DNA from 3 places in the Xanthomonas sp. NCPPB 3200 genome. Region 2 is predicted to be linked to each of the others. Evidence: predicted binding sites of a transcription regulator. Region 2 holds the regulator's gene; each other region holds the start of a gene.
What was found. The regulator FliA, encoded in region 2, starts transcription of late flagellar genes. The targets are predictions, from matches to a motif close to TAAAGTTTNNCNNNCNNNGGCCGATAA.
Positions count from the first base shown of each region.

Region 1 (9,683 bases), 1.8 Mb from region 2:
TTGGCATCAGACCGGGGAACACGTCTTCGTCGAAGTAGGTGCGTTCCAGGCTCTCGCCGTAGATCCACACGATGTTCTTGCGCTTCTGCAAGGGCTGCTGCGGCACCAGGTATTCCGGTACCACGGTGGCGTAATCCACCGGGCGCAACTGGTAGTACAGGCGCTTGCCGTCGCGGTACAGGGGGCTGACCGCGATGCTCACCAACAACATCACCACGAAGCCGCCGAATACCGCATTGCCGCCACGCGGGCGACGGAAACGCCGCACCCTGAGTAACACCAGCGGACTGAGCGACAACAGCACCATGCCGATAAACACGGCGATATAGCCGGAGAAATCGCTGACGCCGGCACCGTCCATGTCCGCGCGCAGGTGATACAGCGTGGCAGCATTGATGCCGTCGCCGCTGAGCCGATCCACCAGGCCCCAGGCACTGAGCAACAGCAGCAGCAATGACAACAATCCGGCCTTCAGCCACGCCAGACGCGGCGAGGCGACCAACAGCCAAAGCAGGAGCAACAGCGAAAACAACAACATCCAATGCATGCGGCAGCGTCCGTGGGGGAATGATGCGAGCGCGTACCGGACGCCTTGCTCGCCATGTCCTGCGCCACACCCAATGTGACACCCGGATGACGGACTATGCCGCGCTGAAGCTGACTGAAATGTTTGTTGGAGTTGCGTGCTTGCCGTAGCGCGGCACAGCGTGCGCGGTGACGATCAGCTGGTCGCGGTGGCGCTCGCCAAGGGATCCACGGTTTCTGTACTCCGCATCTGCGCGGCTCTCGCACATCGGCGACGTCTCGATAACGCCACATCGCCCGATTCCCTTCGACCGCTGGACGCGGCGGTCTTTGCATGCGACGCCGGTTAAGCCGCGTCGCGCCCGGGTGCGCTCCTACGCGTGTGTGTGGCGCTATCGATGCCCGCGTTCTTCGCGCGCACGCGGCGGTCTTGGTAGGCGACACCGGGTAACGCGATGTCGCGCCCGGGTGCGCTCCTACGTATGTGTGTGGCGCTATCGATGCCCGCGTTCTTCGCGTGCACGCACACGGCGGTCGAACAGCAGCGCGCTGAGCACGATGCCCAGGCCCAGCACGACGCCGAGCAGGAACAGCACCATCGCGATCGCCGGATAGCCCCATAGCTTCAAGCCGGTTTCGATACGCATCATCTGCGCCGAGGCCATGATCAGCGCCGCAGTCACGATGCCGGCCGCGACGCGGTTGGCGATCTTCTGCAGGCTTTCCATCAGATGCGATTCTTCCAGCCCGGTGACGCGCATCTGCAGGCGGTTTTCCGCCGCCAGCGACAGGATCTCGGACATGCGGCGCGGTCCTTCGCGCACCAGATGCTGCAGTTCCATCGCCTCGCTGGCCAGATTGGCCGCCGACAGGGATTTTTTCAGGCGTGCGCGCATCACATGCTGCAGGTGGCGCTCGACGATGCGACGCGTGTCCAGGTGCGGCGACAGCGTGCGGCACACGCCTTCCAGGTTCAACAGGGTCTTGCCGAGCAGGCTCAGCTCCGGCGGCGTGCGCAAGCCGTTGGCGGTGGCGATGCGCACCAAGTCCAGCACCACGCGGCCCTCGGAGGTGGTGTCGTGCGCGGCGTAGCGGGCGATCATCTGCCCGGTTTCGCGCTGGTAGCGGTCTTCGTCGTAATCCTCCAGGCGCGTGCTCAGCGCGATGGTCTCTTCGGCGACCTCTTCCCCACGGCCGTCGACGGCGGCGAACAGCAGCTTGAGCAAGCGCTCGCGCAGGCGCGGCGGCACATGCGCGACCATGCCCAGGTCGAAGATCGCCAGGCGCCCGTCCTGCAGCACGCGCAGGTTGCCCGGATGCGGGTCGGCATGGATCTCGCCATGCACGAACATCTGGTCCAGGTAGCCCTTGACCAGTTCTGCGGCCAGTTTGTCCATTGGCTGCTCGGTGCGGCGCAGGCCGGAGATCTTGTCCACGCGCACGCCTTCGGCCAGCTGCATGGTCAGCACCTTGCGGCTGCTCAGGTCCCACACGGGTTGCGGGATCCACAACAGCGGAAACGGCTTGAGATGCTTGCCGAAGCGCACCAGCGTCTCGGCCTCGTCCTCGTAATTGAGCTCGGCGCGCAGGGTCTTGCCGAATTCGCCCAGCCAGTCGGCAAAGCGTACGCGCCGGCCGATGCCGGTCAGGCGGTCGGCGGCGGTGGCAAAACTCTTGAGCACGTCCAGATCCGAGCGTACCTGGGCGGCGACTTCGGGCTTTTGCACCTTGACTGCCACCGGGGTGCCGTCGCGCAGGGCGGCCCGGTGCACCTGCGCCAGCGAGGCGCAGCCGAGCGGCACCGGATCGAAAAACGAGAACGCCTTGTTGACCGACACGCCGAGTTCTTCTTCGATGATCTGGCGGATGCGCTCCACCGGCACCGAACTGGTGTTTTCCTGCATGCGCTCCAGCGCCGTGGCGAACTCCGGCGGCACGATGTCCGGCCGCGTGGACAGCATCTGGCCGAGCTTGACGAAGGTGGGGCCGAGCGCTTCCAGGTCGGAGACGAACTGGTCGGGCGTGCCTTCGGCGGGCACTTCGTACTCGTTGATCGCAGCCGGATCCAGGTTCATGCCGGCAAACACGCCCGACCCGCGATACCGCAGCAACAGGCGCAGGATCTGCGTGCGACGGCTCATGCCGCCCACCACGCCGGTGTCGGCGGGGATCGCGGCCTGGGCCGGTGTGCGGTACGGGTCGTTCGGACTCAAGGCCATCTCCGGCGGTCGTGCAAGAGCGCGAGTGTGGCCAGCGGCGGGTCGTCGGGCGGTGAATCCAGACAAGCGGCTACGGCGCGGTCGTGTGCGGCGAGGCCGACGGGCATGGCCGAATCATGCGGTCGGCGGGCGTCGGGATCGCCCACCAACGGTCGGCAACGGCGTGCAACCGCCTGCCATCACCCCATACGGGCGCAGGATCGGCGAGAATCCACCGCCACTCACGAAGGACCCCCGCATGGCCGGTGCCAGCCTGTTCACCCTGCTCGACGACATCGCCACGCTGCTGGACGACGTTTCCATCCTGACCAAGGTCGCGGCCAAGAAGACCGCCGGCGTCCTGGGCGACGACCTGGCGCTCAATGCGCAGCAGGTCACCGGCGTCACCGCCGACCGCGAGTTGCCGGTGGTGTGGGCGGTGGCCAAGGGCTCGCTGATGAACAAGGTGATCCTGGTGCCGGCGGCACTGGCGATCAGCGCCCTGGAGGCCTGGCTGCGCGGGCGCGGCTACAACGTGCCGCTGGTGATGCCGCTGATGATGATCGGCGGTGCCTACCTGTGCTTCGAGGGCGTGGAGAAGCTGGCGCACAAGTTCCTGCACAACCAGGACGAGGAAGCGCAGCGGCATGCCGAGCGCACCCGCGCGCTGGCCGACCAGAACGTGGACGTGGTGGCGCTGGAAAAGGACAAGGTCAAGGGCGCGATCCGCACCGACTTCATCCTGTCGGCGGAGATCATCGTGCTGTCGCTGGGCGTGGTGGCCGGGGTGTCGTTCGGCCAGCAGGTCGCGGTGCTGGTGGCGATCGCCCTGGCGATGACCATCGGTGTGTACGGTCTGGTCGCGGCCATCGTCAAGCTGGACGACCTGGGCCTGTACCTGAGCAAGAAGGGCGCGGCGTTGGCGGCGCTGGGCCGCGGCATCCTGGTGGCCGCGCCGTGGCTGATGAAGTTCCTGTCGGTGGCCGGCACGCTGGCGATGTTCCTGGTCGGCGGCGGCATCCTGGTGCACAACATCCCGGCGCTGCATCACCTGGTGCAGGACCTGGCCAAGTCGGCCGGCGGCATGGGCTGGCTGGTCGATGCACTGGGCAACATGCTGGTCGGCGTGGTTGCCGGTGCGATCGTACTGGGCGCGGTGATGCTGTTCCAGAAGCTGCGCGGGAAGCCGGCAGCGCACTGACGCCGTCCCGCGGCGGGCCAGGGGAGCACCTGGCCGCCGCACGGAAGCGGTTGGTCGTAGTGGGGCCCGGCGGCAACCGAAAGATCGGCGGCGTCTCTGCGTCGTGCGTCGGTGATCCGGTCCGACCGGTCGATGCGGCAGGCCGCGTTCGCGGCTAGTCGGCGCTGATCACCCGATTCTTGCCGGCCGCCTTGGCGTCATACATGGCGCGGTCGGCACGGCGGATCACATCGTCCTGGGCCTCGTCGAGATGGCGCAGTGCCACGCCGCCGCTGAAGCTGACGAACACGCGCACGTCCTCGTGCAGCAACGAGCGCTGGGCCAGTGCGCGCTGCAGGCGGATCACCGCCGCGCTGGCTTCGAAGATGGTGGAGTCCGGCAACAGCAGCACGAACTCCTCGCCGCCGAAGCGGGCGATGGCGTCGGTGGTGCGCAGCACCGACTTGGCCACGTCCACGGTATGGCGCAGCGCGGCGTCGCCACCGGCGTGGCCGTGGGTCTCGTTGAGGCGGCGGAAGTCGTCCAGATCCAGCATCGCCACGCACAACGGCTGCCCGCCGCGCTGGGTGCGTGCGGCCTCGCGCTGGAACAGTTCCTCGAAGCCACGGCGGTTCAGCGCGCCGGTCAGCTGGTCTTCGCGCACCAGCCCGGCCACGTCCTTGAGTTCCTGTTCGAGCGAGGCGATGCGCTGCTCGGCGTCCTCGACCTGGCGGCGTGCGGCCAGCAGCTCGTCGCGTGCGGCCAGCGCCTGCGCCTGCACCCCGGCAGTGTCCTGTAGCACGTCCTGCAACAGCCGGTTAAGGTCGGGAATGCTGCGAGCGTCGCCGATCGCCTGCGAATAGCCGGCAACGCGATCGTGGTACTCGCCGGTGCTGGTGGCCATGCCGTCGAGCCGGTCGACGAAGGACACCATCATCTCGCGCATCGCGGTCTTGGAGTCGGCAATGCCTTGCTTGAGCAGGCCCTGCTTGTAGATGACCTCGCGCAAGGTGCCGCGTGCCTGTTCGATCGAGCTGACATCCAGCGGCCCGGAGATCAACTGCCGCACCACCGAGATCTGGCCCTGCAGCCAGCTGCGATCGTCGAGCAGTTCGCCGACGTTCTCCAACAGCAGGTCGAACAGGCCGAGCAGCAGGTTCTGCTGCTCGCTGGCATCTTCGGCACGCAGGCCGATCTGGTGACTCAGTTCGCGCAGGCGCTGTTCCAGCGTGATCAGCTCATGGCCGGGGCGCCAGTGGCGCAGTGCCGATGCCAGGGTCTGCGCTTCCTCGGCCAGTTCCGGGCTGCGTTGCAGCAGCGTGGCCAGGGCATTGCCCAGCGCGTGCCGCAGCAGGTCGCGCAGTTGTTCGGCTTCGGTGCGCCCTTCGGCCAGCGAGTCGCCGGTATCGATGGTGCGGATGTACTTGTCGATCAGTTGCCGCAGGGTGCGGCCGTAGCCGGGCCAGTCGCCGGCCGCATAGGCTGCGCTCAGGCGCACGCCCATGTCGCCGAGTTCGCCATGCAGGCTGGTGATGCCTTCGGCGAAGGCCAGCAGCAAGGCCTCCGGATGGGCGGCATGCGAGAACAGGCGCATCAATAGGGCGGTGGCGGCCGCCGGGTCGTGCGCGCCGGACTTGTTCTTGGCCGGCACCAGCTGATGCGCGGCCAGGCCGTGCCCGCCGCCGATCACGCTGGGCAGGGCGGCGGCCGGGCGCGCGCTGTCCGCGCCGCCCCAGGGCAACAGGCGGCGCAGCCCGCCACGTGGGCGGCTTGGGAGTTCAGGCTGGTCTGCCATGCGCCGGGGTCTCGGAAAGTCGTGGTGCCATTGCGGGTTATCGGCGCGCGGGCGTCGCGCTTAAGCGGTCTGGGCAGGTCTGCGCAGTTCCGGCAGGCAGCCCCGATGCCAGGCAGTAGACGACAGCGGTCCTGCGTGCGCGGCTGAACAAGTCATGCGGGTGATGGCGGGCGCCGCCGTCGTTGCCCGCTTTCGGTGCGTTTCAACAACCGCGCACCACGGCAGGGATGTCATCGCACTGTAATGCGCCGCTTATGCCTTTAGAGCTACGCAACCATGCGCAAGGGAATGTAGATGTCGCAGAAAAGTCAGCACGTATTCACGCATATTTTATTTGCCCGGGGTGTAGATTCGTCCCAAGGACAACGTGGAGTACGCGCGTTGGCCCCGCTCCTCATTCGTAGCAGGTCGTCTGGCTGAATCGGCAGATGATGGTTGTCGCTTCGCTGTTTTTCCGTCTCCACCCACTTTACGACGGACGTTTAGATGGTTGCCATGATGCCGCTTCACGCTACTACCGCACGCTTAGAGCGCAGCACGATGCTCCCGACTCTGAAGAAGAGCGGGCGGCCGCGTGATGCGCGTGGCCGCTTCATTCGCCATCACGAGCGCCTGCCGGTGTCGCCGGCCGATACCCGCGGCGCCTTGTTCGTGGTGTCGGAGATGGCGGACTTCATCAAGGCGGGCGGTCTGGGCGATGTGGCTGCGGCGCTGCCACGCGCGCTGCGCCATCGCTACGACGTCCGTGTGCTGATCCCCGGCTACCGGGCGGTGCTGGCGCGGGCGGGCAAGGTGGAGATCGTCGGCCGGGTGCTGGCGCATGCCGCACTGCCGGCCTGCGACATCGGCCGCATCGTGCAATCGGACGGGCTGCCGATCTACATCCTGCTGTCCAAGGAATTGTTCGAACGCGACGGCTCGCCCTATGTGAGCACCAGCGGCTCGGAGTTCGAAGACAACGCGATCCGCTTTGCCACTCTGTCGCATGCCGCCGCGCAGATCGCCGCCGGCCATGCCGGGCTGGGCTGGAAGCCGCGCCTGCTGCACCTCAACGACTGGCCGTGCGCGCTGGCGGCCGCCTATGTGCGCTGGTCCGGCGGCAGCACGCCGTGCCTGTTGACCATCCACAACCTGGCCTACCAGGGCCTGGTGCCGTATTCGATGGCCGCTGCGCTGGGCATCCCGGCCGAGCGTGTGGCCGAGCTGGAGTTCTACGGGCAGATGTCGTTCCTGCGCGGCGGCATCGTGCATGCCGACCACGTCAATACGGTCAGTGTCAGCTATGCCCAGCAGATCACCGGTCCGGCGCAGGGCTGTGGCCTGGACCGCCTGCTGGCCGGCCGCGCCGCCAAGGGCGCGCTGACCGGCATCGTCAACGGCATCGACGCCAGCTGGGACCCGCGTACCGACGAATATCTGGACACGCACTTCAGCGTCAATCAGTGGCAGGGCCGTCAGGCCAACGCCGCGCAGGTGCGCAAGGCCTTCGGGCTGCGCGAGAGCACCGGCCCGCTGTTTGCGGTGGTGTCGCGGCTGGTGCACCAGAAGGGCCTGGACCTGATCTGCGAGGTCGCCCCGCAGATCGTGGCGGCCGGCGGCCAGATCGCGGTGATCGGCGGCGGCGAGCCGGAGATCGAGCAACAGGTCGCCGAGCTGACCCGGCGCTATCCGGGCCAGGTCGGTGCCTTCATCGGTTTCGAGGAAGGCTTGGCGCGGCGCATGTTCGCCGGTGCCGACTTCCTGCTGATGCCATCGCGCTTCGAGCCGTGCGGCTTGAGCCAGATGTATGCGCAGCGTTTTGGCTGCCTGCCGATCGCGCACGCCACCGGTGGCCTGATCGACACGGTGGATGACGGCGTCACCGGCTTTTTGTTCCAGCACGCCAGCGTGGAAGCGTTGCGCCGCTGCCTGGAGCGCGCATTCCGCACCTTCCGCCTGCCCAGCCTGCTGTCGGCGATGCGCCGCGCGGCGATGCTGCGTCCCAGTGGTTGGGATGTGGCGGGCAAGAAATACCTCTCGCTGTACGAACGCACCGCCGCAACCGCTCCCGCGCTTGCGACGGTGTCATGAGCGAACGGCTGGGCGTGCAGGGGCAGGAGACGGAAGCGACGGCGGTGACCATGGATGGGATGGCGGATCTGGTGCAGAGCGTGCAGGCGCTGGCCGATGGCCTGCCTGCCGATGCATTCGCGGTATTGGGCCCGCATTCCCAGGCGGACGGCCGCCGGCTGGTGCGCGTGCTGGCGCCCGGTGCCGAGGCCATGGGCTTGATCGATCCGCGTGGCAAGTTGCTGGCGCGCATGCAGGCCGGCCCGGTCGATGGCGTGTTCGAGGGCACGCTGGCGGTCGAAGGCCCGTATCGGCTGCGCATCGTGTGGCCGGACGTGGTGCAGGAGATCGAAGACCCTTACGCCTTTGCCGCCACGCTGGACGAATCCACCCTGCTGCAGATCGCTGCCGGCGATGGCCAGGCGTTGCGCCGTGCCCTGGGTGCCCAGCACCTGCACTGCGACGACGTGCCCGGGGTGCGCTTTGCGGTGTGGGCGCCGCATGCGCAACGCGTGGCGGTGGTAGGCGATTTCAATGGCTGGGACGTGCGCCGGCACCCGATGCGCCCGCGCATCGGCGGGTTCTGGGAGCTGTTCCTGCCGCGTGTGGAAGCCGGCACGCGTTACAAGTACGCCATCACCGCTGCCGATGGCCGCGTGTTGCTCAAGGCCGACCCGGTGGCGCGCCAGAGCGAATTGCCGCCGGCCACCGCCTCGGTGGTGCCAGGCGCGGCAGCGTTTGCCTGGACCGACGCCGCCTGGATGGCCGCGCGCGATGCCAATGCCGCGCCGGCGCCGCTGTCGATCTATGAGGTGCATGCCGCGTCCTGGCGGCGCGATGGGCACAACCAGCCGCTGGACTGGCCAGGACTGGCCGCACAACTGATCCCCTATGTGCAGCAGCTCGGCTTCACCCATATCGAGTTGCTGCCGATCACCGAACATCCGTTCGGCGGCTCCTGGGGCTATCAACCGCTGGGGCTGTATGCACCGACTGCGCGCCACGGCAGCCCGGATGGCTTTGCCCAGTTCGTCGATGCCTGTCATCGCGCCGGTATCGGCGTGATCCTGGACTGGGTCAGCGCGCACTTTCCCGATGATGCACACGGCCTGGCGCAGTTCGACGGCGCCGCGGTGTACGAGCATGCCGACCCGCGCGAAGGCATGCATCGCGACTGGAACACGCTGATCTACAACTACGGCCGGCCCGAAGTGACCGCCTACCTGCTCGGCAGCGCGCTGGAGTGGATCGACCACTACCACCTCGACGGCCTGCGCGTGGATGCGGTGGCCTCGATGCTGTACCGCGACTATGGCCGTGCCGAAGGCGAGTGGGTGCCCAACGCGCATGGCGGCCGCGAGAATCTGGAAGCGGTCGCCTTCCTGCGCCAGCTCAACAGCGAGATCGCCACGCGCTTTCCCGGTGTGCTGAGCATCGCCGAAGAGTCCACCGCCTGGCCGGGCGTGACCGCGCCGATCAGCGAGGGCGGATTGGGCTTCACCCACAAATGGAACATGGGCTGGATGCACGACACGCTGAGCTACATGCAGCGCGACCCGGCCGAGCGCGCGCAGCACCATAGCCAGCTCACCTTCGGCCTGGTGTACGCGTTCTCCGAGCGTTTTGTGCTGCCGCTCTCGCACGACGAAGTGGTACACGGCAGTGGCGGCCTGCTCGGGCAGATGCCCGGCGACGACTGGCGGCGCTTTGCCAACCTGCGCGCCTACCTGGCGCTGATGTGGGCGCATCCAGGCGACAAGCTGCTGTTCATGGGCGCCGAATTCGGCCAGTGGAACGACTGGAATCACGATCAATCGCTGGATTGGCATCTGCTCGATGGCGCCGCGCATCGCGGCGTGCAGCAACTGGTCGGCGATCTCAATGCCGCATTGCGACGGGTGCCGGCGTTGTACCGCAGCACGCATCGTGCCGACGG
Region 1 is NZ_CM150785.1:495,162-504,844, forward strand. It holds gene AC06DU_RS02115 (phosphoglycerol transferase I) at 1-547, opposite strand, end outside; gene AC06DU_RS02120 (ABC1 kinase family protein) at 1,020-2,744, opposite strand; gene AC06DU_RS02125 (DUF808 domain-containing protein) at 2,983-3,924, shown strand; gene AC06DU_RS02130 (GGDEF domain-containing protein) at 4,079-5,698, opposite strand; gene glgA (glycogen synthase GlgA) at 6,185-7,768, shown strand; gene AC06DU_RS02140 (1,4-alpha-glucan branching enzyme) at 7,765-9,683, shown strand, end outside.
Region 1: a site for FliA is predicted at 5,736-5,762, ahead of AC06DU_RS02130 (GGDEF domain-containing protein). Genes of this name have one in related genera too.

Region 2 (9,683 bases):
CAGCGCGTATTTAGCCAAAGAGAACGGGCTGTCGCGAATCGATCATGTCGTGCTGAGCGAGAACACCAAGTCCGTGCGGCAGGGCGAGAACGTCTTCGTTGTGGAAGGTGCGTTGAACGATCCCGCTCACAAGATGGCGCATATGAAGACGAGTGATGCGATTGCGCAGCCCGTCGAGCAATCCTTGGCGCAATTACAGGCCTTGGGCGAAACTCAGCGCCAACAGCAATCCCAGCAGCAGGAGCAACAGCGAGAGCAGTCGATTTCGCCTCAACACCGGATGGTGTGAGGGCTAGTGAAATAGCGGTTTCAGGTTCACTTCCACGGCAGCCTGACCGTCGCCAAACCGTCGCGCCCATGCCCGCGCGCGTAGCAGCGTAGATCGGCAGCGATGCTGGTAGTGAAACGACAACGGCCGCAGTACGCGGCCGTTAGATCAGGCAACCAGGATCGTCTTGACGATTCCCGATTCCCGATTCCCGAAACATCAATGATCGCTGGAACGCAATCCATCCACATCCAGAATCAGCGCCATGCGGCCGTCGCCGATCAGGGTGGCGCCGGCGTAGCCGGGCAGGCCGCGCAGGGCGCGGGGCAGGGGCTTGATCACCACTTCCTCGCGGCCGCGGACCTGGTCCACCACCAGGCCGAAGCGGGTTTCGCCGGCCTGCAGCAGCACCACCGTCAATAGCGGCGGCTGTTCGGCAGGCACGCCCAGCCAGCGGCGCAGGTCGATCAGCGGCAGGGTGTGCGAGCGGCGGTCCAGCACGGCGCGGCCGTCGAACCAGCCCAGCGAGGTCTGCGGGGCGTGCAGTACTTCGACCACGCGCGCCAGCGGCAGGGCATAGACCGCTTCGCCGGCCTGCACCAGCAGCGTGGGCAGGATCGCCAGGGTCAGCGGCACGCGGATCATGAAGCGGCTGCCGCGGCCCAGTTCGGACTGGATCTGGATCTGTCCGCTGAGTTCGCGGATGCGCGATTGCACCACGTCCATGCCGACGCCGCGGCCGGAGATGTCGGTGACTTCGGCCTTGGTCGAAAAGCCCGGCATGAAGATCAGGTGCAGGCACTCGTCGGTGCTCAGGCGGGCGGCGGCTTCGGCATCGATCAGGCCCTTGTTGCGGGCGATCTCGCGCAGGCGTTCGGGGTCGATGCCGGCGCCGTCGTCCTGGATCTCGATGCTGACGTAGTCGCCTTCCTGCTGCGCCGACAGGCGCACATGGCCGCTGCGCGGTTTGCCGGTGGCTTCGCGCAGGGCCGGCGATTCGATGCCGTGGTCGATCGCGTTGCGCACCAGGTGCACCAGCGGGTCGGCCAGGGCTTCGACCAGGTTGCGATCCAGTTCCGTCTCGGCGCCGATCAGTTCCAGTTCCACTTCCTTGGACAGCGTGCGCGCGACATCGCGGGCCACCTTGGGGAAGCGCGCGAACACCTTGCTCACCGGTTGCATGCGGGTGCGCATCACCGCGGTCTGCAGGCGCGCGGTGGCGATGTCCAGGGTGCTGACCGCGCGGTCGAGTTCTTCGTCGCGCAGGCGGGTACGCAGGGTCTTGAGGCGGTTGCGCGACAGCACCAGTTCGCCGATCAGGTTGACGATGGCGTCCAGGCGCTTGGTGTCCACGCGCACGGTCTGCTCGGCGTCGGCCGCCTTGGCCGCCGCCTTGGGCGCGGCCTTGGCGCCCGGCGCAGCAGCGCCGTGTGCGTCATCGTGTGCAGGTGCAGGTGCAGCGGCAGCGGCCTTGGGCGCGGCCTTGACCGCCGGCGGGCCGCTCTTGGCGTCGAACTGCGCAATCAGCGAGGCCGGTGCATGCGGCACGGTTTCGCCCGAGCCCATCGCATCCAGCATGGCCTGCAGATAATCCAGCGACTGCTGCGCGGCATCGAAGTGATGCGCCTGCAACACCGCCTGGCCGGAGCGCGCCATGCCCAGGGTTTCCTCGGCGGCGTGGCAGAGCTCCACCATCGGCTTGATCGCCAGGAAGCCGGCGCCGCCCTTGAGCGTGTGGAAGCCGCGGAACACCGCGTTGAGCTGGTCGGCTTCGTCCGGTGCCTGTTCCAGCGACACCAGCTGTTCGCCGAGGCGATCCAGGATCTCCTGGGCCTCGACAATGAAATCGGCAGCAATATCGTCTGGAACAGCACTCATGGTTACAGCCCCAATCCGGACAGCAGGTCGTCGGCGTCGTCCTGCGACACCGCGTGACGGTCCAGGCCCTTGACTGCAGGACCGGCAAGACCGCCGTCGTCTTTCTTCGGCTCGGGATTCTTCGGCGGCAGGCCGAGTGCACCGAAGCCCTCGTGCACGCGCCGCACGATGCCGGCCACGCGACGGATGATCTGGCCGCTCAGGTCCTGGTAGCTCTGCGCCAGTGACAGCTCGGTCAGGTTATGGCGCATCTTGTCCATCAGCGCGCCCTGGTCCTGGTTCAGGCCACCGTCGCGCAGCTGGTTGGCCAGCTCGCGGCATTCCTCGACCAGGTCCAGCGTGCGATGGCTGGCTTTCTCGGTCATTTCCACCACGTGGTCCAGGCGCGAGCAGGCATCGTCCAGTTCGCCTGCTTCCTCGGGCACGGTGGGCAACTCGCCCAGCGCCTGCCCGAGTTCGCGCGCGAGCCGGCTCAGGCTCTGCATCATCGGGCGCGTGCGCAGCGCGGCGAGGTGGTCCACCTCGCGCCGCCAGGCGACCTGGTCACCGCTTTCCAGTGCATCGAGCGCGTGCTGCAGGCGCTCGATCAGGGCGGCACGTTCGGCATCGGCTTCCACGGTGGCGTTCATCAGGCGGTCGCCGCCAGACGTTCGAACACCTTGCCCAGCTTCTCTTCCAGCGTCTGTGCGGTGAACGGCTTGATGATGTAGCCGTTCACGCCGCACTGGGCCGCTTCGATGATCTGCTCGCGCTTGGCTTCGGCGGTCACCATCATCACCGGCAGGTGCTTGAGCTTGGCGTCGGCGCGGATGTTGCGCAGCAGGTCGATGCCGGTCATGCCGGGCATGTTCCAGTCGGTGACCACGAAATCGAACGGGCCGGCCCGCAACGCCGCCAATGCGCTGTTGCCGTCTTCGGCCTCTGCGGTATTGGTGAAGCCCAGATCGCCCAACAGATTCTTGACGATACGTCGCATCGTCGAGAAGTCGTCCACGATCAAAATCCGCATGTTCTTGTTCACATCAAGCTCCTAACACTAAAAAATGCGCGAAAAAATCATTCGTCAATTTCGACACCGGCATCGGCCAGTTCGAAGACCTTGAGGCGGCCGCGCAGACGCACCACCGCCTGGCCATGGATCTGGCAGACGCGCGATTCGCTGACACCGAGCACGGCGCCGATTTCTTTCAGGTTCAATTCCTGTTCGTAGTACAGCGACAGCACCAGCTGCTCGCGCTCGGGCAACTGGCCGATGGCCTTGCCCAGCTCGCGGCCGAATTCGCCACGCTCCATCATCTGCTGCGGATTGGGGCCGCCCTTGGCGGTGGTGTCCAGCTCGCCGTGATCCTCGATCCGCGACTCCAGGCTCAGCACCTGGCCGCGGGCGGCATCTTCCATCAGACGCAGGTAGTCGGGCAGCGGCATCTCCATCGCGGCGGCCACTTCGGTGGCGGCGGCGGCGCGGCCGGTGTGCTGTTCGATCTTGCGCACGGCGGCGGCAGCGTCGCGTGCGCGGCGGTGCACCGAGCGCGGCACCCAGTCACCCCGCCGGATTTCGTCGATCATCGAGCCGCGGATGCGGATCGAGGCATAGGTCTCGAACGAGGCGCCCTGTTCGGAGTCGTAACTGCGCGAGGCTTCGATCAGGCCGATCATGCCGGCCTGGATCAGATCGTCCACTTCCACGCTCGCCGGCAGGCGCGCGGCCAGATGGTGGGCGATACGGCGCACCAGGTCGGCGTGCTGGGTGACGATGTCGTTGGCGTTGTTGCGCTGCACGGCGCGGTACTGCGCGCTGGCCGTGGTTGCGGTAGCGGTGCTCATGCGGCCACTCCCCGTTGGATGATGCGTTCGACGAAGAACTCGACATTGCCGCGCGGCACGGTGGGGGCCTGCCAGCGCGAGGTACGGCGAGCGATTTCTGCAATGGCCTGCGCCGACGGACTGGCGGGGTAGGCCTTGATGACCGGCTGCTGGCGCTGCACCGACAGGCGCAACCAGTCGTCCTGCGGCACGTGGCCGAGGTAGTTCAGCGACACGTCGCCGAGAAACTTTTCGCAGACCCGCGACAGCTTGTCGTACAGCAGGCGGCCTTCGTTGGGGTCGCGCACCATGTTGGCGATGATCTGCAGGCGGTCTACGCCGCGTTCGCGCGAGAGCACCTTGATCAGCGCGTAGGCGTCGGTGATCGAGGCCGGCTCGTCGCAGACCACCACCACGGTGTCCTGGGCGGCCTGGCAGAAGGTCAGCACGCTGTCGGTGATGCCGGCGGCGGTGTCGATGACCATCACGTCCAGGTCGCGCTCCAGCTCGGAGAACACGTTGACCAGGCCGATGTGCTGGGCCGGGGCCAGTTCGGCCATGTGGCGGCGGCCGGAAGCGGCCGGGACCACCAGCACGCCGCCGGGGCCTTCGATGATCACTTCATCCAGCGTGCAGCGGCCGGCGATCAGGTCGGCCAGGGTGTACTTGGGCGACAGGCCCAGCACCACGTCCAGGTTGGCCAGGCCCAGGTCGGCGTCCAGCAGCAGGGTGCGCTTGCCCATGTCGGCCAGCGCCACCGCCAGGTTGGCGGAGATGTTGGTTTTACCCACGCCGCCCTTGCCACCGGTCACGGCAATGGTGCGCACCGGGCCCAGGGGCTCGGGACGGGTCGCCGACAGGGGGAAGGCGTTGGTCAGCTTGGCGTATTCACGCGACTGCATGGTTGTGCTCCGGAGTACAGGGCTTATCGGCAGCGCGCCGCAAATCTTCAAGGCGAAGAACGAGACTGGCGGCATTGGCGCGGTGCAGGTCGTCGGGGACCCGCTGTCCGTCAGTCACCCAGGTGATGGGCATTTGGTGATCGACGACGACCGACAGCGCACTACCGAAGCGGCCGGTCTCGTCAAGTTTGGTCAGCACCACGCCCTGGGGCTTGGCGTGGGCGAAGCGGCGCACGACCTCGTCGAGGTCGGAAAAGTGCGCGTTGGCAGGCAGCACCAGCAGCGAGGTGACCTGGTGCGCGGCGCGCAGCCAGTTCAGCTGGGCGGCCAGGGCGCGGTCGCGCTGGCCCATGCCGGCGGTGTCGATCAGCACCAGCTTGTAGTCGCGCAGGCGCTCGAGCAGTTCCAGCAGGCTTTCGGCGCTGTCGGCCTCGTGCACGGCGATGCCGAGCTGACGGCCGTAGCTGTGCAGCTGCTCGCGGCCGCCGACGCGCTGGGTGTCGGTGGTGACCAGGGCCACGTCGCGCGGGGCGTGCTGGGCGGCGAAGCGCTGGGCGAGCTTGGCGATGGTGGTGGTCTTGCCGGCGCCGGTCGGGCCGACCAGGGCGATCACGCCGCCGCGTTCCAGCGGGTCGACCGGGGCCACCGGCAGGCGCTTGGACAGCAGGCCCAGCATCAGCCCGCGGCCACGGTGCAATTCGGTATCGGCCGGGATCTGCAGTGCCACGTCGCGGATCAGGCCGGCGTCGAAGCCGTAGTCGTCCATCAGCTCCAGGGCCTGCGCGCGCACCGGCGAGCCACGCAGGCGCTCGTCGGTCAGGCGATTCATTTCGCGCTCGATCATCTGCCGCATCAGCGCCAGCTCGCCACGCAACTGCTTGAGTTCTTCATCGTTCTGCGGCGCCGGGGCGGCGGCGACCGGCACCGCGGCCAGCGCCGGCGGGGCAACCACCAGCGGCGGCAACGCGGCCGGCGGCAGGATCTGCGGCAGCGCGTCCAGGTCGAAGTCGGTGTCGTCGTCCAGCGCGTCCTCGTCCTGGTCGTAGCCGGCCTGCACGGGGGCAGCGGCGGCAGCCATGATCGGGGTCGGGGCCTGCACCGGGGCAGCCTGCACGGCGGCGCGCTGCACCGGCGCGGTGGTCAGGAAATCGGCGAACAGCTGTTCCGGCACGGCCGACAGCGCGTGTTCCTGGCGCGGCGCGGCGGTCACCGCGACGGCGTGCGCCAGGGCCTGGGCGGCGGGCGAGGGGGCGGCGGCGCTACGCACCGGTGCGGGCACCTGCGGCTGGCGCGGCACGTTGACCGGCTGGCGCAGCGCCATCGCGGCGATCATGTCTTCGGCGGCGCTGGCAACGCGCTGGCGCTGGCTCGTGCCGGCATCGGCGGCCGGCTTCAGCGGTGCGTGAACCGGTGCGGTGGCGACTTGCGGGGCCGGTGCCTGCGGGGCAGCTGCCGACGGGATCGGCGCGGCGGCAACGGCCGGCGTCTCGGAGCGCGCGGTTTCCAGGGCGCGCTGCACGAGTTCTTCGTCGTAGTTGCTGGCAGCGACGATCTCGATGCCTTCGGCGGTGCGGCGATTGGACAGGATCACTGCGTCCGGGCCGTGTTCTTCACGCACCATGCGGAATGCGGTGCGCATGTCCGGGGCAACGAAGCGTTTGATTTTCATGCGAAGTGCCTCCAGGAACGGGACCCGCCGGACGCCGGACGGGTGCGCGATGAATGTGGGTGTGTTGCCAGCGTCATGAGTTGCCTGTCCCGTTCGGTTGTTCCAAGTGCTGCTCTCGCCCCGCAGCGGTGGCGCTGGCTGCGGTCTCGGCAGAGCTAATGCACGCGGCGTGCCAAAACGGGGTGCCGGGGTTCCGGCGCGGGGAGCTGGTGTATCGGGACGGTGCGGGGCTGTGCGTGCGGCCGGGTCCGAGCGCTTTAAGTCAATGGCGTGATTGACTTTTTTCCAGGGCGGCGATGCGCTGGCGTCGTCGTGCGGGCGGATGCGCTGGCGGGTCGGAGGTCCAGTCTGAGGCGCTTGGGACGTCTGGAAACGGGCAGCGCCGTGCAATCGATTGGAGATCCGGACCAGTGGCGGCTTTCCGACGCCGGGTGCTGGTCGGCGTGGTGGGTAGGTTCGTAGGAGCGCACCCGGGCGCGACGGGCCGTGCCGGTAAAATCTGTCGCGCCCAGGTGCGCTCCTACGGTGGTGTCGGCGTCTGCGGTGTGTTGTCGGATTGCCTGGCCTGTCGTAGGAGCGCACCCGGGCGCGACGGGCCGTGCCGGTAAAACCTGTCGCGCCCAGGTGCGCTCCTACGGTGGTGTCGGCGTCTGCGGTGTGTTCCCGGGTTGCCTGGCCTGTCGTAGGAGCGCACCTGGGCGCGACGGGCTGTGCCGGTAACGCCTGTCGCGCCCAGGTGCGCTCCTACCGTGGTGTCGGCGTCCGCGATGTGTTGTCGGATTACCTGGCCTGTCGTAGGAGCGCACCCGGGCGCGACGGGCGGTGCCGGTAACGCCTGTCGCGCCCAGGTGCGCTCCTACGGTGGGGTCGGCGTCTGCGGTGCGTTGTCGGATTGCCTGGCCTGTCGTAGGAGCGCACCCGGGCGCGACGGGTGTGCCGGTAAAGCCTGTCGCGCCCGGGTGCGCTCCTACGGTGGTATCGGCGTCTGCGGTGTGTTCCCGGATTGCCTGACCTGTCGTAGGAGCGCACCCGGGCGCGACGGGGTGTGCCGGTAACGCCTGTCGCGCCCGGGTGCGCCCCACAGGGTGCGTTGGCCGGCGGCCGGTCTCAGCTGATCGTGCCGACCAGCTTCAGGCGCTTGTCTTCGGGCACTTCGCTGTAGGCCAGCACCGACAGGGACGGGACGCTGTGGCGGACCAGGCGGGCCAGGGCGGCGCGGACCTGGCCGGGCACCAGCACGACCGCCGGTTCGTTGCGGGCTTCCTGCTTGCCGACGCAGTCGGCCAGGCTCTGGTGCAGCCGCTCGGCCAGGCCGGGCTCCAGCGCCACGCCGTTGCCGTGGGTGGATTCCTGCAGCACGCGCTCCAGCTGCGGGGCCAGGGTGTAGACCGGCAGCTCGGCCGACATGCCGGCGATTTCCTGCACGATGAAGCGGCCCAGCGAGGTGCGTACCGCGGCGGTGAGGGTGGTCGGGTCCTGGCTGTGCGGGGCGTGTTCGACCAGCGCTTCGACGATCTTGCGCAGCTGGCGCACCGGGATGCGCTCGATCAGCAGGTTCTGCAGCACGCGCACCACCACCGACAACGGCAGCGCCTTCGGGGTGAGGTCTTCGACCATCTTCGGCGCGGTCTTGGCCAGGGTCGCCAGCAACTGCTGCACTTCCTCGTGGCCGAGCAGTTCCGGGGCGTGTTCGCGGATCAGGTGCGATAGATGGGTGGCGACCACGGTGGCCGGGTCGACCACCGTGTAGCCCATCGATTCGGCATAGGCGCGTTGGTGCGGCTGGATCCAGGTGGCGTCCAGGCCGAACGCCGGGTCCTTGCCGGGAATGCCGTCGAGCTGGCCGAGCGCACCGCCCGGGTCCAGCGCCAGTTCGCGATCGGGATAGATTTCCGCAGTGGCCACCGGCACTCCGTGCACCAGCAACCGGTAGGCGTTGGCCGACAGTTCCAGGTTGTCGCGGATATGCACCGGCGGCACCAGGAAGCCGATGTCCTGGGTGAGTTTGCGGCGCACGCCCTTGATGCGCGCCATCAGTTCGCCGCCCTGGTTCTTGTCCACCAGCGGAATCAGCCGGTAGCCCACTTCCAGGCCCAGCGGGTCGATCGGGCGCAGCTCGTCCCAGCTCAGCTCCGAGCTGGCCTGGGCGGCAGTGGCCGCGGCGGCGGCCTTGGGATCGGTGGCCGGGTCGCCGGTCGGCGGGTTGACCAGGCTGCGCTTGTACATTTTCCAGGCGATCACGCCCAGGATCAGGCCCAGCGTCAAAAACGCGACGTTGGGCATGCCCGGCACCAGGCCGACCAGGCCCAGGATGGCCGCAGCCACCGCGAGGGCGCGGTGCTGGCCGAACACCTGGCTGATCATGGCGCCGCGCATGTCCTGCGCGCGCGAGGCGCGGGTCACCAGCAAGGCGACCGAGGACGACACCAGAAGGGCTGGCAGCTGCGCCACCAAACCGTCGCCGATCGACAGCAGGGTGTAGGTGGAGGCGGCATCCACAAAGCTCATGCCGTGCTGGAACATGCCCACCGCCATGCCGCCGACCAGGTTGATGAACAGGATCAGGATGGCGGCGATGGCGTCGCCGCGGATGAACTTGTTGGCACCGTCCATCGCACCGTAGAAGTCGGCTTCCTCGCGGACTTCCTCGCGGCGGGCCTTGGCTTCCTCGCGCGTCAGCAAACCGGCGTTGAGGTCGGCGTCGATGGCCATCTGCTTGCCGGGCATGGCGTCCAGGATGAAGCGCGCGGTCACTTCCGACACGCGTCCGGCACCCTTGGTGATGACCACGAAGTTGATGATGGTCAGGATCGCGAACACCACGATACCCACGGCGTAGTTGCCGCCGATCACGAACTGGCCGAACGCCTCGATCACCTTGCCGGCTGCGGCATGGCCGTCCTGGCCGTTGATCAGGATCACGCGGCTGGAGGCGACGTTCAGCGCCAGCCGCAGCATCGTGGTCATCAGCAGCACGATCGGGAAAATGGTGAATTCCAGCGGGCGCTGCACGTACACCACCGCCAGCAGCACCATCAGCGAGATGGCGATGTTGAAGGTGAACAGCGCATCCAACACCGGCGCGGCCAGCGGCACCATCAGCATGGCCAGCATGGCCATCAGCGCCAGCGGCGCGCCCAGGCCGTTGCGCAGCAACTCCATG
Region 2 is NZ_CM150785.1:2,279,048-2,288,730, forward strand. It holds gene AC06DU_RS09940 (XVIPCD domain-containing protein) at 1-289, shown strand, start outside; gene AC06DU_RS09945 (chemotaxis protein CheA) at 488-2,146, opposite strand; gene AC06DU_RS09950 (protein phosphatase CheZ) at 2,149-2,775, opposite strand; gene cheY (chemotaxis response regulator CheY) at 2,775-3,167, opposite strand; gene AC06DU_RS09960 (RNA polymerase sigma factor FliA) at 3,203-3,970, opposite strand; gene AC06DU_RS09965 (MinD/ParA family protein) at 3,967-4,851, opposite strand; gene flhF (flagellar biosynthesis protein FlhF) at 4,838-6,520, opposite strand; gene flhA (flagellar biosynthesis protein FlhA) at 7,628-9,683, opposite strand, start outside.

Region 3 (9,683 bases), 1.3 Mb from region 2:
GACATGCGGCCTCCTGGGCGGGCGCCAGCGGGTAGTCGGGTCTTCTTCAGGGCCGAGTATAGGCAGCGCACCGGCGCGGTTCGGTGACCTGGTGCCGGGTCTGGCGACGTGCCCGCAGCTGTCGCAGGCAGGCGCGCCCCGCGTTGCGCGAGAGGGTGGGACGCTGGCGCGGAATGCGGGACGGCCGATCTCCCGGTCGATCAGGCGTCATTGTCGCCAGGCATCGCGAGTGCCTGCGGCAGCCGGCGCGCCGTCACCGCCGCAGGCGCGTTACCGCAATAAAAAAGGGGCCTTGCGGCCCCTTCTCATCACACCGGCGACTGATGTCTCAGTCGCGGCTCATCTGTGCGTTGCGCTGACCGGTGGCGGCGGACTTCTCGCCGGCGAACGGGTTGAGCTTGCGGATGGCCCAGGGATACTTCGGCCAGTCGCCGGTCAGCCACGGGTGCTGCGGGCTGTTGAGCTCCAGCACGCGGCGTGCGTCGGCGGCCAGGGTCTTGTTGCCCAGGTGGGTGTAGGCCTCGGCCAGCACCGCGACCGCGTCGTATTGGTAGGCGCTCTGCGGATAGGTTTCCAGCAGGTAGTTGGCACGACCGGCCGCCGAGACCCAGGCATTGCGCCGCAGGTAGTACAGCGCGTTGTCCAGTTCATGCTGGGCGAACACGTCGCGCAGCTCGATCATGCGCTTGCGCGCATCCGGCGCGTAGCGGCTGTTCGGGTAGCGGTCGGTGACGGTGTTGAAGTCGTTGTAGGCCTGCTGCGGCGAGGACAGGTCGCGACGGCTCGGATCCAGCGACCACACGCGGCGCAGGAACACCGTGTCGCGGTTGCTGTTGGCCAGCCCGCGCAGGTAGTACAGATACGAGATGTTGCGATGGGTCGGGTAGGTCCGGATGAAGCGGTCGACGCTGGAGACGGTGTCGTCGTGCTTGCCGGCCTTGTACTGGGCATAGGCGGTTTCGATCATCGCCTGCTCGGTGTACGGGCCGTACGGGTACTGGGCGATCAGGCGCTTGTAGCTGGCTTCGGCGCCGGCCCAGTTGCCTTTCTCCATCAGGCCGTGGCCCTTGCCGTAGAGCTGCTCGACCGGCATGCCCTCATCGGGATTCTTGTCCTTGGCGCCGCGGTGGCAGCCGGTGACGACGAACGCCATGACCAGCATGAGGGCAATCAGGCGCGCAGGCGCGGAAAACGTGGACCGTCGGATCATGGGTCTGGGCAGGACGCATCAGGAAAACGAGAGCGCGATGATAGCCTAGTGGCCTGTCCGGCGACTGACTCCCGCCGCCCGGACCGCCAAATTCCCGCTTTTGCCTGAGTGCCCGTGTCCATGTCCGACCCATCTGCCGACCCCCTCGACCCGTCCATCCGCCAGGCCATCGTGCCCGACAACGCCGCTGGACGCCGTTTCGACGCGGTGCTGGCCGAGCTGTTCCCCGAATTCTCGCGCTCGCGCTTGTCGGAGTGGATCAAGTCCGGCGATGCGCTGCTGAACGGGGAAATGGCGCGCCCGCGCGACACCTTGCGCGGCGGCGAGAGCGTGCAGGTGCAGGTGGTGCTGGAAACCCAGACTCACGCCGCGCCGCAGGACATCCCGCTGAGCGTGCTGTACGAAGACGACCAGGTACTGGTGATCGACAAGCCGGCCGGGCTGGTGGTGCACCCGGGCGCGGGCAATCCGGACGGTACCCTGGTCAACGCCTTGCTGTTCCGCGACCCGGCGCTGGCGGCGGTGCCGCGCGCAGGCGTGGTGCACCGGCTGGACAAGGACACCAGTGGGGTGATGGTGGTGGCGCGTACCGTGCAGGCGCAGACCGCGCTGGTGGAACAGCTGTCCGCACGCGATGTGCATCGCCAGTATCTGGCGGTGGTGGTGGGCGCGCTGGTCTCCGGCGGCACCGCCAACGCGCCGATCGACCGCCATCCGCGCGATCGGCTGAAGATGGCGGTGCGTGACGACGGCCGCGATGCGGTCACCCATTACCGCCTGCGCGAGCGCTTCCGCGCACACACCGCGCTGGAATGCCGGCTGGAAACCGGGCGCACTCACCAGATCCGCGTGCACATGGCGCATCTGAAGTCGCCGATCGTCGGCGACCCGCTGTACGGCGGCGCGCTCAAGCTGCCCAAGGGCGCCACCGACGAACTGGTGCACGAGCTGCGCACCTTCAAGCGCCAGGCGCTGCATGCCGAAACCCTGGAATTCCTGCACCCGGTCAGCGGCGAGCCGGTGCGCGCCAGCGCGCCGGTACCGGCCGACCTGCAGCGGCTGATGACGGCCCTGCGCGAAGACAGCGCACGCGCCGCCGAGCTGGCACGCCGCTGACGTGGACGCCGCCGCGCCCTTCGTGCTGCCGGCCGACTGGCCGGCGCCACCACGCATCCATGCGCTGACCACGCTGCGTCACGGCCTGGGCGGCTCGCTGGCGCCGTTCGACACGCTCAACCTCGGCAACCGCAACAGTGCCGATGGCGACGCGCCGGAGCAGGTGGAACGCAACCGGGCGCTGCTGGTCGAGGCGCTGGCACTGCCCGGTACCCCGCAGTGGCTGCGTCAGGTGCATGGGGTGGAGGTGCTGCGTGTCGACGCGCCCGTGCTCGCGCCCGGCGAACAGCCGCCTGCAGCGGGCACTGTCGCGCCAGGCGCGCAGGAACCGGTCGCCGATGCAGCGGTGACCGCCGTGCCCGGCGTGGTGCTGGCGATCCTCACCGCCGATTGCCTGCCGGTCGTGCTCGCCGCTGCCGATGGCAGCGAAGTGGCCGCCGCGCATGCAGGCTGGCGCGGCCTGGCCGACGGCATGCTGGAGCGCAGCGTGGCGGCGATGCGCACGCCGCCGCAGCAGGTGTTGGCATGGTTGGGGCCGGCAGCGGGGCCGCAGGCCTATGAAATCGGTGAAGACGTGTTCAACGCCTTCGTCGCGCACGATGCGCAGGCGCAACGCGCGTTTGTCGCGACCCGCCCGGGGCATTGGCGGGTGGACTTGTATGCGTTGGCGCGTCAGCGCCTGCAGCATGCAGGTGTGCCGGCCAGCGCGATCCATGGCGGCAGGCTGTGCACCATTTCCGAGCCGCAACGTTTCTTCTCGCATCGTCGCGACCGCCGCAGCGGACGCATGGCCACGCTGGCATGGATCGCGCCCTGAGCATGCCGTTGTTTGCGCAGGTGTTGGGGCAGGACGCGTTCGCGCAGCTGCCTGCGCCGGTGCGCGCGCTGCATTCGGTGCAGCAGCGGCAGACCTTCGCCGGCCGGGCAAGGATTCAACGCGGCACGCATGCGCTGGTCCCGTTACTGGCGCTGTTGAGCCGCTTGCCGCGCAGTGGCGAGGTGGAGGTCGAAGTGGAGTTTCTTGCAGACGCGGCGGGCGAGCGCTGGCATCGGCGGTTTGGCGGCCTGCCGATGCATTCGCGCCTGTGGCGCGAGGGCACGCGCCTGCGCGAACATCTGGGCGCGGTGCGGTTTGAATTCGCGCTGCGCGCCGACGCGCAGTCGCTGTACTGGCAGGCCACGCGGGTGTGGGCATTGGGCTGGATCCGGTTGCCTGCGCGCTGGTTCGAGCAGGTGCGTTGCCGCGAGCATGCCGACGCCGGGCGTTACGGATTCCTGGTCGACGTGCACTTGCCGCTGGTCGGCCCGTTCATTCGCTACGAGGGCTGGCTTGAACCGCGTTGATCCACCGCTCGTTGACGTGTCTCAGCTGGAGTCGTCTCGGTTGGAGCCTGCTCACTCGAAGCCGTCGCGCGTGGAGCCGCCCGGCCGTCAGCCAGGTGCTGTGCCCGCGACCATCGTGTTCGATGGCGTGTGCCTGCTGTGCAATGGCTGGGTCAGGTTCCTGCTGCGTCATGATCGACGCGGGCATTATCGCTTTGCCGCAATGCAGGGCCAGGCCGGACGTGCGCTGTTGCAGCAGCATGGGCTGGATCCGGACGACCCGTTGTCGTTTCTGCTGGTGGATGACCGCGGTGCGTGGACCGACAGCGACGCGATCGTGCGGGTGCTGGCCGGGTTGGGCGGCTTCTGGCGGCTGGCCACGGTGTTGCGCGTGGTGCCGCGTCGCGCGCGCGACATCGGCTATCGCCTGATCGCACGCCATCGCTACCGCTGGTTCGGTCGCAGCGAGCATTGCATGCTGCCGAGCCCAGAGCAGCGCGAGCGGTTTCTCGACTAGCGTAGGAGCGCACCTGGGCGCGATGCGGCGTTACCGGGAAAGCTTCGTCGCGCCCGGGTGCGCTCCTACGACTGCGCGTTGATTTCTATGATGGCTTGTCGATACGGAGTGTTGTTCGTCCGCGTGTGCTGGATCTTTGGTGGCGGACAGGCATGCCTGCTTTGTGTAGGAGCGCACCTGGGCGCGATGCGGCGTTACCGGGAAGGCTTCGTCGCGCCCTGGTGCGCTCCTACGGTGATTCCGTGACGGCGGCTTACGCGGCTGCGTTTTTGAAGCTTGCGGGCGCTGCTTTCGGGTTGCCGCTGTGCGCAGGCTGCAGGCGGAAGATCGACACCGCATCGGCCAGTTCCACGGCCTGTTCTTCCAGGCTGCGCGCGGCGGCGGTGGCTTCTTCCACCAGCGCGGCGTTGCGTTGGGTGACTTCGTCCAGTTGCGCGACGGTGCGGTTGACTTGTTCGATGCCGCTGGATTGCTCGGCGCTGGCGGCGGTGATCTCGCTCATGATGTCGGTGACGTGTTTGACCGAGCCGACGATCTCGCGCATGGTCGCGCCGGCGCGGTGCACCAGGCCCGAGCCCAGTTCGACCTTGTCGGTGGAGTCGGCGATCAGCGTCTTGATCTCCTTTGCCGCATCGGCCGAGCGCCGCGCCAGCGCGCGCACTTCCGAGGCGACCACCGCAAAGCCGCGGCCCTGTTCGCCGGCGCGTGCGGCTTCCACCGCGGCGTTGAGCGCCAGGATATTGGTCTGGAAGGCGATGCCGTCGATGACGCCGATGATCTCGCCGATCTTGCGCGAGGCGGTGCTGATCTGGCCCATGGTGGACACCACATCGTCCATCACCTGGCCGCCGTTGTGCGCGACTTCGCCGGTGCCCACTACCAGCCGGTTGGCCTGCAGCGCGCTGTCGGCGTTCTGCTTCACGGTGGAGGTGAGTTCTTCCATGGAGCTGGCGGTTTCTTCCAGATTGGCGGCCTGCTGCTCGGTGCGCTCGGACAGGTCGGCGTTTCCGGCGGCGATTTCCACCGCCGCGCGGCGGATCGTGTCCGATGCGATCTGGATGTCGCCGATGATCTCGGTCAGCCGGGTCACGGTCTGGTTGGTGTCGTCGCGCAGACGCGCGAAGATGCCGTGCGCATCGCCCTCCACGCGTTGGGTGAGGTCGCCTTCGGCCAGTGCACCGATCACCCGCGCCAAGGCGGCCAGGTGGGTTTCCACCGAGTCGTAGATGCGGTTGATGCCCTGCGCCAGCGACAGCAGCACGCCGTCCATGCCGTCGATCTGCATGCGCCGGCTGAAATCGCCGGCCGCGGCGGCATCGATAATCTGGATCAGCGCCTGCTCGGCGTTGACCTGCGCGGTGACGTCCATCCACTGCGCGATGGTGCCGAGCTTGGTGCCGTCGGCGGCGATGATCGGGCTGTAGACGAAGTCGATCTGGCGGCCGAAGAACGGCGCGCGCACCGCCTTGGAGGCGGTCAGCGCACGCATGCGGTCGATCGCGGCCTGGCTGTCGGGATAGATGTCGCCGATGCTGCCGCCGACGAAGCCTTCGGCATGGAAGCTGGGGCGGAAGCTCTGCACATCCGGCTCGATCAGCTTGAGCATCGCCAGCAGTTTGCGGTTGGCGAACAGCACCTGGCCGTCGTCGTCGGCGATGCGGATCATGGTGTCCAGATCGTCCAGCGCCTTGATCACGAACTGGCCGTGGCGCAGCCCCTGTTCCATCACATCGAGGCGGATGGCCAGCTTGTCCTGGGTCGCCTGCAGGGCGTGCAGCAACGGCGCGAGTTCGCCGGAGGCGGTGCGCAGATCCAGGCGCTGAAAGCGCCCGTCACCGATGGCGGTCACCGTGCCGATCGCCTGTTGCAGTTGCGCCACACCGCGACGGCGTGCCCACCACCACAGCCCGGCACTTGCCGCCCCCAGTACCAGCAGCGCCGGCAGCAAGCGGCCCAAGCCGGTCCAGACACCGCCGGGCAGCAGCGTGGCGGCGTAGAGCGTCAGCAAGCCCAGCAGCCCGATCTGTGCAGCGGCAGGCAGCCATGCGGCCGTGCTGGCACGCGCAAGGTTCCGGCCGGAAGGCGGGCGGGAGACGGCGGTGGCATCGGGTGAGGGCGACATAGGCTGAGTCCAACTGAGTGATTCGGTGTGGGGAGCGGCGTCCTGCGCTGCATGGGCTGCTATGGGGTATCGGCGGCCGAGCCCGAATCATGACGGCGTGAAATCACCGTTCGTCGGAATCTGCCGATCAGCCCCCCGAAAACACCGATGTAGTTGATTTGGAAGCGGTTTCAGTGCCGCCCGATGTGCTGCGGAACCGTGATTTGCAGCCGGATGCCGGTCTTGCAATTGTAAATTTCACGTGAAATATCAGCGGGCTCCGTAAACACTTCGTAGACCTCGATGCCACGCAGTCCGATCGCATGCGCGCCACCAAGACTGGCCAGCGGCGCCATCGGTGCAACGCGACGAACACGCATCGAAGCGCGGGGAATCGGGAGTGGGGATTGGGGAATCGGGCGCGCCATCAATCCAGCCCAGCCCTGAAAGACGACAGAAAAGCGCTTCTCCCATTCCCGAATCCCGAATCCCGATTCCCAAAAAAAAACCGGCCATCTCACGATGACCGGTCTATCGATGCCCAACTAGCTGACGTTACACCGGCTTACTTCGCCGGCTTGGCGCCCGCGTCATCCGGCAGCGCCCAGGCGATCACGCTGTCGCCCGACTTGGTTTCCATGCGGTCGTGTCCACCCACGGCGGCCACGATGTACTGCTTGCCGTCGATGGTGTAGCTCAGCGGGGCGGCCTGCGGGCCGGCCGGCACGCGGGTCTCCCAGACCTGCTTGCCGGTGCGGGTGTCGAAGCCGCGCATGAAGTCGTCCAGGGTCGCGCCGATGAAGGTCACGCCGCCGGCGGTGGCCAGCGAGCCGCTGTTGTTGGGCGTGCCGATCTCGAACTTGGTCTTGGACGGGATGCCCATCGGACCCTGGTCGTAACCGGTGCCCAGCGGACGCCGCCAGAGCACCTGCTGGGTGCGCAGGTCCACGCCGGAGATGTAGCCCCACGGCGGTGCCACGCACGGCGTGTTGAGCGGCGACATCCACGGCTCCTTGCGGGCGCCGTAGGCCAGGCCCTTCTGCGCCATGTAGCCGGGCGTCTTGCTCTTGCCGTCGAACACCGACACCACGCCCAGCTCATTCATCTTTTCGCGGGTGTAGACCTGCAGGGTGTAGGGCAGGCGATTGCTGTTCATCACCATGATGCCGCGCTGCAGATCGACCGAGACGCCGCCCCAGTTGATGCCGCCGTGATTGCCGGTAAAGGCCAGCGAGCCCTGCAGGGTCGGCGGGGTGAACATGCCTTCGTAGCGCAGCTGCTTGAACTGGATGCGGCAGGCCAGCTGGTCGAACGGGGTCATGCCCCAGGCGTCGGATTCGACGATGGTTTCGTACTCGCGGCTCGGTGCGCCCACGGTATTGGGCATGCCCGGCGAGATCGGCTGGGTGGCCGCGGTCCAGTCGCCATGATCGGTGCCCTGCGGCACGGCGATCTGCTTGACCGGCATGAGCGGCGCACCGGTGGCGCGGTCCAGCACGAACACCTGACCGGACTTGGTGGCCTGGATCACCGCAGGACGGGTGCCACCGCCGGCGACCGGCCAGTCGACCAGGTTCGGCTGCGGGCCGATGTCGTAATCCCACAGGTCGTGGTTGACGGTGCGGAAGTGCCAACGCTCCTTGCCGGTGGCCGCATCCACGGCAACCAGCGAGGCGGTGTATTCCTCATCCTGCGGGGTGCGGCCCTTGCCGAAGAAATCGCCCGAGGCATTGCCGGTCGGCAGATAGACCAGGCCCAGTTCGTCGTCGGCGGCCATCAGCGACCACACGTTCGGGGTGGAACGGGTATAGGTCTGCCCGGCCGGTGGCTCGGCGGTGATCGCCGGGTTGCCCAGGTCCCAGGCCCAGCGCAGCTGGCCGGTGAGCGCATCGAAGCCACGCACCACGCCCGACGGCGCATCGCCTTCCTGGCCGTCACGCACCTGGCCGGTGGGCTGGATCACCACGCCGCGCATCACCACCGGCGGCGAGGTCGGGCCGACGAAGCCCGGCTTGGTGTTGCCGGTGCCGGCGTTGAGATCGACAAAGCCGTTGTTGCCGAAGCTGGTGCACAGCTTGCCGGTCTGCGCGTCCAGCGCGCCGAGGCGGCCATCGACCATCGGCCAGAAGATCCGCGTCGGGCACTCGGCGGTGCCTTGCGGCGCCTGGTAGTACGACACGCCGCGGCAGGTGGTGGCGGCAACGCCGGCCATCGCCTTCGGATTGGTCTGCGGGTCGAAGCGCCAGCGCTCCTTGCCGTTGGCTGCTTCCACCGCGATCACCTTCTGGGTCGGGGTGCAGATGTAGAGCAGCTCGCCGACCTTGAGCGGGGTGTTCTGGAAAGCGTAGCCCAGCTTGGAGCCGGCCGGCTTCAGATCGCCGGTATGGAACTCCCAGGCCACCTTCAGGTTCTTGGCGTTCTCCGGGGTGATCTGCGCACCGGGGGTGTAGTGGTTGGACAGGTTGGAGCCGGCGTACGAGGTCCAGTTGCTGGCATCGTGATTGGCCGCGACGTTACCGTCCGGGCTGGGCACGTTGGCGCGGCTGAACGGCGTCGCATTCTCGGCCGGCAGCTTGGAGGCATCGGCCAGTTCGACATTGCGCGGCACCAGCAGTGGCCACAGGATCAGCGTTGCGCCCAGAATCGGCAGCACGCCGGTCACCAGCACATAGCCAAGCCCCGACAGCGGCTGCATACGGCGGCGGGCCACGCCCCAGAACGGCAGCAGCACCAGCCCCAGCACCGACATCCAGGCCAGACGCGGGACCAGGCCCCAGCCATCCAGGCCCACTTCCCACAGCGCCCAGGCGATGGTGGCCGCCAGCGTGGCGCCAAACAGCCACAGGCCGGCACGCTTGCCCAGTGCCAGCAACACGCCGGCCAGGAACAGGCCGATGCCCGCCAGCAGGTAATACCAGGAGCCACCGACGGCGACCAGGCGGCCGCCCTCGTAGGCAAGCACCGCACCGAGCACGGCGATCACCACGGCATAGACCACCAGCAACCAGGTGCCTAGTCCACGTTTTGAGGATTGATCAGTCATTTTGAGATGTCAGGAAGGACCCAGGCACCGGCAGGCGGTGGCGAGTCGTGGAGGGAGCAAGATCACAGGCTGGCAAAGGGCGGCCTTGGATCCAACAAAAACGTCCTAAAGCAGAACGTCCGGATATGAACGCGCAGCCCCTCCCAGGGTCCTCAGCGCTACTCATGCAGATATTTTAGACCGCAATGACGCTTGTGTCCGTGACGGAATGAGAACCAACGTTCCAGGCCATGCGGCTGAGGCGCTGAAATTGCTCAAATTCGATATGGCTGGAGATTGGTGCAGGCGTCAGTCGGTGTTTGGTGCATTCGTGCGCCGCGACAAATGCAGGATCCTGCAGTAGTTCTATTGAGTTATTGACTCAAGCGGTGAG
Region 3 is NZ_CM150785.1:3,586,194-3,595,876, reverse strand. It holds gene AC06DU_RS15575 (hypothetical protein) at 1-5, opposite strand, end outside; gene AC06DU_RS15570 (outer membrane protein assembly factor BamD) at 329-1,210, opposite strand; gene rluD (23S rRNA pseudouridine(1911/1915/1917) synthase RluD) at 1,331-2,326, shown strand; gene pgeF (peptidoglycan editing factor PgeF) at 2,328-3,143, shown strand; gene AC06DU_RS15555 (DUF4166 domain-containing protein) at 3,146-3,670, shown strand; gene AC06DU_RS15550 (thiol-disulfide oxidoreductase DCC family protein) at 3,741-4,166, shown strand; gene AC06DU_RS15545 (methyl-accepting chemotaxis protein) at 4,420-6,288, opposite strand; gene AC06DU_RS15540 (hypothetical protein) at 6,459-6,812, opposite strand; gene AC06DU_RS15535 (glucose/quinate/shikimate family membrane-bound PQQ-dependent dehydrogenase) at 6,833-9,271, opposite strand.
Region 3: a site for FliA is predicted at 6,355-6,381, ahead of AC06DU_RS15545 (methyl-accepting chemotaxis protein). Genes of this name have one in related genera too.